DNA from 3 places in the Arthrobacter sp. E1SS-5 genome. Region 2 is predicted to be linked to each of the others. Evidence: riboswitches for the same ligand, from Rfam matches in the RefSeq annotation. Region 2 holds a riboswitch; each other region holds the start of a gene.
What was found. A riboswitch is a leader RNA that binds a small molecule or an ion and turns the genes downstream of it on or off. The one in region 2 is predicted to bind S-adenosylmethionine.

Region 1 (2,255 bases), 960 kb from region 2:
TGCAGCAGGGGAGTGGCAAAGACGTTGTCCGCCACCACGGTGGCCCCCGCAGCATGCGCCAGTTCGCTGACCGCGGCGATGTCCACGATTTCCTGCATGGGGTTGGACGGGGATTCGAAGAAGACCGCCGTGGTGGGCTTGGAGAGCGCTTCGCGCCACTGGTCCAGGTCCGGCCCGTCCACGAATACCGTCTCCACACCCCAGCGGGGCAGGATTTCGTTGAGGACCACGAAGCAGGAACCGAACAGCGAGCGTGCGGCCACCACCCGGTCGCCCGCTGCCAGCAGGGCACCCAGGGCGGTGAACACCGCAGACATGCCCGACGCCGTCGCGAAGCATGCTTCGGTGCCTTCGAGCAGCCGGAGCCGTTCCTGGAAGGTGGCCACGGACGGGTTGCCGTAGCGGGAGTAGACAAAGCGCTCGTCCTCGCCGGTGAAGGCGCGTTCGGCGGCCGCTGCGGATTCGTAGACGAAGCCGGAGTTGAGGAAGATGGCCTCCGACGTTTCCTGGAAGTTGCTGCGGTCCAGCCCGCCGCGGACGGCCTGCGTGTCAGGGTTCCAGCCGGGGGCGTCTTGGTTGAAGCTCACTTAGTTCTTTCCGAGGTTGGTGGGCAGGCCACGGTTTTTCCAGCCATTGACAGTCCGCTCTCCGAAGCGGTCGGGATCGCCCTCGAAGCCCTCAAGGACGCTGTAGGCGGTGAAACCGGCCTGGGTGGCGGCGGTGGCAGCGGCGATGGAGCGCTTGCCGGAGCGGCACAGGAACACCAGTTCCGTGTGCGGGTCCTCCGGTGCCTGATTGGTCAGGTCCTTGATGAAGTCCGGGTTGGGGATGCCGCCGGGGAAGGTCCACTGGATGAACAGGGGGTCGTTGTCCGTGGCCTTGGTGTCAGGGATGCCGATGTGGGCCCATTCGCCCTCGGTGCGGACGTCCACCAGGACGGCGCCCTGCTCCAGCTTGGTCCAGGCTTCCTGCGGCGTCAGGTCTCCGGCGTAGCTCATGCGTGGCCCTCGCCGTCGAACTCGCCCTCAAGTTCGTCAACGGCAGTGGCCACGGCGGCGTCCGCCGATGCGATGGCCGCCGGAAGGACGATGGCCTGCGCCACGATCACGCTGGTGCCGTTGAAGGTGGCCGCCGGGCTGCCGTGCAGCACGTACCCGTCGGCGAGCGCAGCGGAGATCCGCTCGCAGAATTCACGGTTGTCCGCGCCGGTAATCAGGCGGTAGGACAGTCTTTCGTCAGGGGCGGGTGCGTCAGACACGACGGATCTCCTTCTTTCACGCTTGCAGCTCGAATGGGTCGATATGCCGAGTATTCACCTGAGGCACCCCGCCGCGAAAGGGAGGGTTGCCGACCGGCCAGTCAGGGCTTGGCGCCGGTACTCATTACTCCCCAAAAAAGTAACACCTGCGCTCCCAAGCCGCACGGCCGCCGTCGTCATGTTCCGTAATTCGCCGGAGGCCCAAGCGACACGCGAAGGCCCGCCGCCCGATAAAGTCTTACCGGGGCACCGCCCCGTCGCCTAAGCAACGGGCAGCAGAGCAATGAGTACCGGGGGGTCCTTGCAACATGCGGGCAGTTACATCGCGCCACCACGCCACCTGGCGGAACCGTCCGCGTTCCGCCGTCGCCTGTCTGGCAACCATCGTCATCGCCTTCCTGGCCGTGCTGGCGCCAGCAGGTCCGGTGCAGGCGGCCCGGCCTGCACCTGACAACGGAAAGCCGTGGTTCGGTGCCGTGCTTGAGTGGGGAGAAGATACCGCCGCAGGCTTTAGCGACCGGCTGGGTGCCAGCCCCGCTGTCTTCGGACACGACATCACCATTCCATTCCGTGATTCGGAACGGAATGACATCGACGGCTTCCTGCAGCAGGCCGCAGCCAAAGGCTCCCACGCCCTGCTCACGGTGAAGCCGTCGGTGCCGCTGGACCAGCTCGGCACCAGCGAGGCCGAAGCCTTCGCACAGCAGGTGCACGGCCTCACCTCCGGGTTCAAGGGGCAGCTGCTGATCCGGTTCGCCCCTGACATGAACACCAGCTGGGTGGGCTGGGGCCAGCAGCCCGCCGCCTACCGCCAGGCCTTCCAGGCAGTATCCAAGGCCTTCAAGAAGGACGACGGCGGCCGGGTCGCCATGGTGTGGGCACCTTACCTGGGCAAGGACTACCCCTTTGACCGGAGCCGGAACGCGCCGCAGCCGGGAAGCGACGGGTTCGCTTTGCTGGACACGAACAGGGACGGGGCCTGGAACGGGAGCGACAA
Region 2 (2,255 bases):
TGGAGCCGGAGACCAGCTTGCCGTCACGCTCAGCGCGGGTGCCCTGGTGGTGCAGGTCAATCATGTAGTCGATCCGGTACTTGCGCATCACGTTGTTGTGCAGCGCCTGGGTCTCCGGCTGGATCTTGGCCACGTGGTCGCGGTTCAGGTCCACACCCTCGGCGTTGTAGCGGGTGAGATGCCGGTCCCCCTTGGCGAGGTAGTTGTCCAGGGAGAAGTTCACGTCCCCCATGGCGCCGTCCGCGTTGAGCATGGGCAGCACCAGGATGTTCACGCCCTTGAGGATGTCCGCCGATTTGCCGGTACCCAGGTGCTTGATGAACTCCATGGCCCCCTCGGTGGTGAGCTGTTCGTTGCCGTGCTGCTGCGTCAGGTAGAGGATGGTGGGCTTGGCCGGGTCCGAGATGTACTTGACCAGGTGGATGTCCCGGCCCTTCACGGTCTGGCCGATGACTTCCAGTTCCATGGCGGGCTGCTTGGCATCCTGGTCCTTCAGGAAGGAAACCATCTGGTCATAGGTGGCCAGTTTTGTCGTGGTGATCTGGCCGTTGCCGTCGTAGCCGGGGCCTTCGCCCACCGCGTTCGCCAGCGGAGCCGGTCCCGCCACGACGGCCAGCGCCAAGGCGCCGGAAAGGGCAAGGTTCCTGAAGGTTGCCAGGGATTTATTCACGGTGGATGACCTCTTCTTTGAGTGCGGTGGTTCTTGGGTGCAGTGGGTGCGCAGCCGCCATGTTCCCCATTTCGGCTGTGACAAAGAGCCAACCAAGCTGGACAGAATCTGTCAATACGCTGGACGAAACCTGTAAGCATGCCAAGAGGACAGCAGGGGTGAGATCAGGCCTACTGGCGCGACACAAAGCGGACCGGACTTGCCCGCGCGCAGCGGTGTCGATTTAGGTGGGAGGGAACCATCCGGAGCGGCCGAGAGACCTGGCTCGATGACGCCGCAGCAACCACGGTCCAGCAGGAGCCCTGCTGGTCGAAGGTGCTACTGCCAGGACCGATGGAAAGGAAGATTCCAGCATGTCCCTGAACACCGACCACATCCGCGTCACCCACGCCGGTTCCCTGCCCCGCACCCCGGAACTCATCGCAGCCAATGCGGCCAAGGAAGCCGACGGCATCACCCCGGAATTCCTTGATCTCCTTGAGGCCTCGGTGGCGGACATTGTCCAGCGCCAAAAAGACCTGGGCGTCGACATCGCCAACGACGGCGAGTACGGCCACACCATGTCCAGTTCCGTGGACTACGGTGCCTGGTGGAACTACTCGTTCTCCCGACTCGGCGGCCTGGAACCGACCAACGTGGACCGCTGGGCCGACTCGCAGGTGCACCGCTCCTCGCCGGGCCACATCGTCCTGACCTCCTTCCCGGACCGCCGCGACCGGCAAAAGTTCAACGAGGCCTATAACGACCCGTCCTCGGGCATCCTCTCGCACCGCAAGTCGGTCACCCAGCCCAAGATCGCCGGGCCGCTGACCTACACGGGCCAGGACCTTGTAGCGTCGGACATCAGGAACCTGAAGACCGGGCTCGCCGCCGCGGGCCTCTCCGACGGTTTCGTGGCCTCGCTCTCCCCCGGCTCCTGCGCCCGGGTGGCCAACGAGTACTACAAAACGGACGAGGAACTGGTCTACGCCTGCGCCGACGCCATGCGGGAGGAATACAAGGCGATCATCGACGCCGGCCTCACCGTGCAGCTCGATGACCCGTCCCTGGCCGAGAGCTGGGACCAAATCAACCCCGAGCCCTCCCTGGAGGACTACCTGAAGTTCATCCAGCTGCGCGTCGAGGCCACCAACTGGGCCCTCCGGGACCTCCCGCAGGAACAGATCCGGCTGCACGTCTGCTGGGGCTCCTGGCACGGCCCGCACACCACCGACATCCCGTTCGCGGACATCATCGGGTCCGTGCTGCAGGTCAACGCCGGCGCCTACTCCTTCGAGGCCGCCAACGTGCGCCACGAACACGAATGGCGGGTCTGGGAGGACACCAAACTCCCGGAAGGCAAGGTGATCATTCCGGGCGTCGTATCGCATGCCACCAATGTGGTGGAGCACCCGGACCTGGTGGCGGACCGCATTGTCCGCTTTGCCGACGTCGTGGGCAGGGAAAACGTCATTGCCTCCACTGACTGCGGCCTGGGCGGCAGGGTCCACCCGCAGATCGCCTTTGCCAAGCTGGAAGCACTGGGCGAGGGCGCCCGCCGCGCCACCAGGCGCCTCTGGTAAACGGCCGGCCGTGCCGCCGCGCC
Region 3 (2,255 bases), 2.2 Mb from region 2:
CCGCCCCCGTGACGCGGTCCTGGGCGAAGAGTTCGGCAGCACTGGCCACGGTTCGCGGCGCTGGATCATCGACCCCATCGACGGGACCAAGAACTTTGTCCGCGGCGTTCCGGTCTGGGCTACCCTGATCGCCCTGGTTGACGAGGGAGAGCCGGCGGTGGGCGTGGTCAGCGCCCCGGCCCTGGGCAAGCGCTGGTGGGCGGCGAAGGGGATGGGCGCGTACATGGGCAGGTCCCTGGCGGCTGCCACACGGCTCCGCGTCTCCAACGTCTCCAGCCTCGCCGATGCCTCCCTCTCCTACTCCAGCCTCACCGGCTGGAAGGAACGGGGAAACCTCGACGAGTTCCTGGGCCTCACCGAAGACGTGTGGCGGACACGCGCCTATGGCGATTTTTGGTCGTACTGCATGGTGGCCGAGGGCTCCGTGGACATTGCCTGTGAACCGGAGCTGAACCTCTACGACATGGCCGCCCTGGTGCCGATCGTGGTGGAGGCCGGCGGCCGTTTCACGTCCCTGGAAGGCGAGGACGGCCCCTTTGGCGGGAACGCCCTGGCCACCAACTCCATCCTGCACTCAGAGGTGCTGCACCGCCTGAACCCTTACCTGGATGATTTGCTGTAACGGTTGACTTTTCTACGGGAAAACGAATAAAGCGACGGCGGGCACCTCCCAAAGGAGGTGGCCGCCGTCGTTTATTCGGCAGCGCGTAACAAAGGGCTTAACAATCGCTGCAGGTTCAGCCTTGGCCGCCGCATGTCCTACGCTTTTATCCAGGTCACGAGTGCCAGCGCTAAACCCCGGTTTGCTGGCCGGCAACCCTCCATTCGCGGTGGGGTGCCCCGGGTGACGACCAGGCCGGTCCGGAGCGGATGCGGCAAGCGCGGATTCCACTATGCCGGAGTCCTGTATTCAAGTGAGGTCTCTGTGACAACTGCCACCGTCTCCCCCCAGCCCGCCACCACCGAATCGGCCGTTGCTGCTGAACGCCACGCCGTTGCCGGACGGCCCCTCGCGGCGGTCACCGGCGCGGAAATCCAGGCGCCGCTCATTACCGGCGGCCACGTGCGCTACGCGAACCTTGACTATGGCGCATCCGCCCCGGCGCTCTCCGTGGTGTCCGCCTACCTGAACGAGATCCTGCCCTACTACGCCAGCGTCCACCGCGGGGCAGGGTACGCCTCCCAGATCAGCACCTCGGTTTACGAGAACGCGCGCAGCATTGTCCGCGATTTCGTTGGGGGCCGCCCGGACGACTCGGTCATCTTCACGCGCAACACCACGGATTCGCTCAACCTGCTGGCAGGTTGTCTTCCCATCAGAGATGGCCGGCCCGCCGGCGATGTGCTCTACCTGGACATCGAACACCACGCCAACCTGCTGCCCTGGCAGGGCGTACCGCACCGGAGCATCGTGGCGGCAGAGACGGTCGCTGGCACCGTTGACGCCGTCCGCGCGGAGCTGGAGCAGGGCGGGGTCAGCCTGCTGGCAGTCACCGGCGCTTCAAACGTCACCGGCGAGATCCTTCCCATCCGGGCCCTGGCCGCGCTGGCCCACCAGCACGGGGCACGGATCGTGGTGGATGCTGCCCAACTCGCACCGCACCGCCGGGTGGACATCAGCGCCGACGGCATCGACTACCTCGCGTTTTCCGGCCACAAGCTGTACGCACCGTTCGGCGCCGGCGTCCTGGTGGGACGCCCTGACTGGTTGGACGCGGGCGTCCCGCACCTTGCCGGCGGCGGCGCGGTGAAGGAAGCAAGGCTCGACGGCGTCAGCTGGGCCAGCGGGCCGGCACGCCACGAGGGGGGCTCACCGAACGTCCTCGGAGCCGCCACCCTGGCCCGCGCCACACAGGTCCTCGCGGGGCTGGACCAGGACCGGTGGCACGCCCACGAATCGGCCATCCGCTCCTTCCTCGTGGAGGGCCTGCAAAACATCAACGGGGTCACGGTCCACCAGATCTTTAAGGACAGCAACCCGGAAACGGACACCATCGGCGTGGTCAACTTCTCCGTCGAGGGCTACGACGCAGGACTGGTGGCTGCCTACCTCGCCGCCGAGCACGGCGTGGGCCTGCGCGATGGACGCTTCTGCGCCCATCCCCTGCTGAAGCGCCTCGGCCTGCCGTCCGGCTCGCTTCGGGCCAGCTTCGGCGTCGGATCCCGGCTGGAGGATGCCGAACGCCTGCTCGCGGGCATCCGCGCGCTGCGCAGCAAGGGGCTGGGCTGGGACTACGTGGTGGACGCCGGCCGGT

Region 1: linked by a shared signal. The riboswitch ahead of ACIGJD_RS18545 (DUF1737 domain-containing protein) and the one ahead of ACIGJD_RS02570 (cobalamin-independent methionine synthase II family protein) in region 2 are both predicted to bind S-adenosylmethionine.
Region 3: linked by a shared signal. The riboswitch ahead of ACIGJD_RS12650 (aminotransferase class V-fold PLP-dependent enzyme) and the one ahead of ACIGJD_RS02570 (cobalamin-independent methionine synthase II family protein) in region 2 are both predicted to bind S-adenosylmethionine.

Annotation. Positions count from the first base shown of each region.
Region 1 covers NZ_CP172703.1:3,960,010-3,962,264, reverse strand. The annotation lists gene ACIGJD_RS18555 (O-succinylhomoserine sulfhydrylase) at 1-587, opposite strand, end outside; gene ACIGJD_RS18550 (rhodanese-like domain-containing protein) at 588-998, opposite strand; gene ACIGJD_RS18545 (DUF1737 domain-containing protein) at 995-1,258, opposite strand; SAM riboswitch class IV at 1,272-1,387, opposite strand; gene opgC (OpgC domain-containing protein) at 1,567-2,255, shown strand, end outside.
Region 2 covers NZ_CP172703.1:515,392-517,646, reverse strand. The annotation lists gene ACIGJD_RS02575 (M14 family zinc carboxypeptidase) at 1-670, opposite strand, end outside; SAM riboswitch class I at 906-1,010, shown strand; gene ACIGJD_RS02570 (cobalamin-independent methionine synthase II family protein) at 1,024-2,232, shown strand.
Region 3 covers NZ_CP172703.1:2,722,975-2,725,229, forward strand. The annotation lists gene hisN (histidinol-phosphatase) at 1-622, shown strand, start outside; SAM riboswitch class IV at 775-888, shown strand; gene ACIGJD_RS12650 (aminotransferase class V-fold PLP-dependent enzyme) at 926-2,255, shown strand, end outside.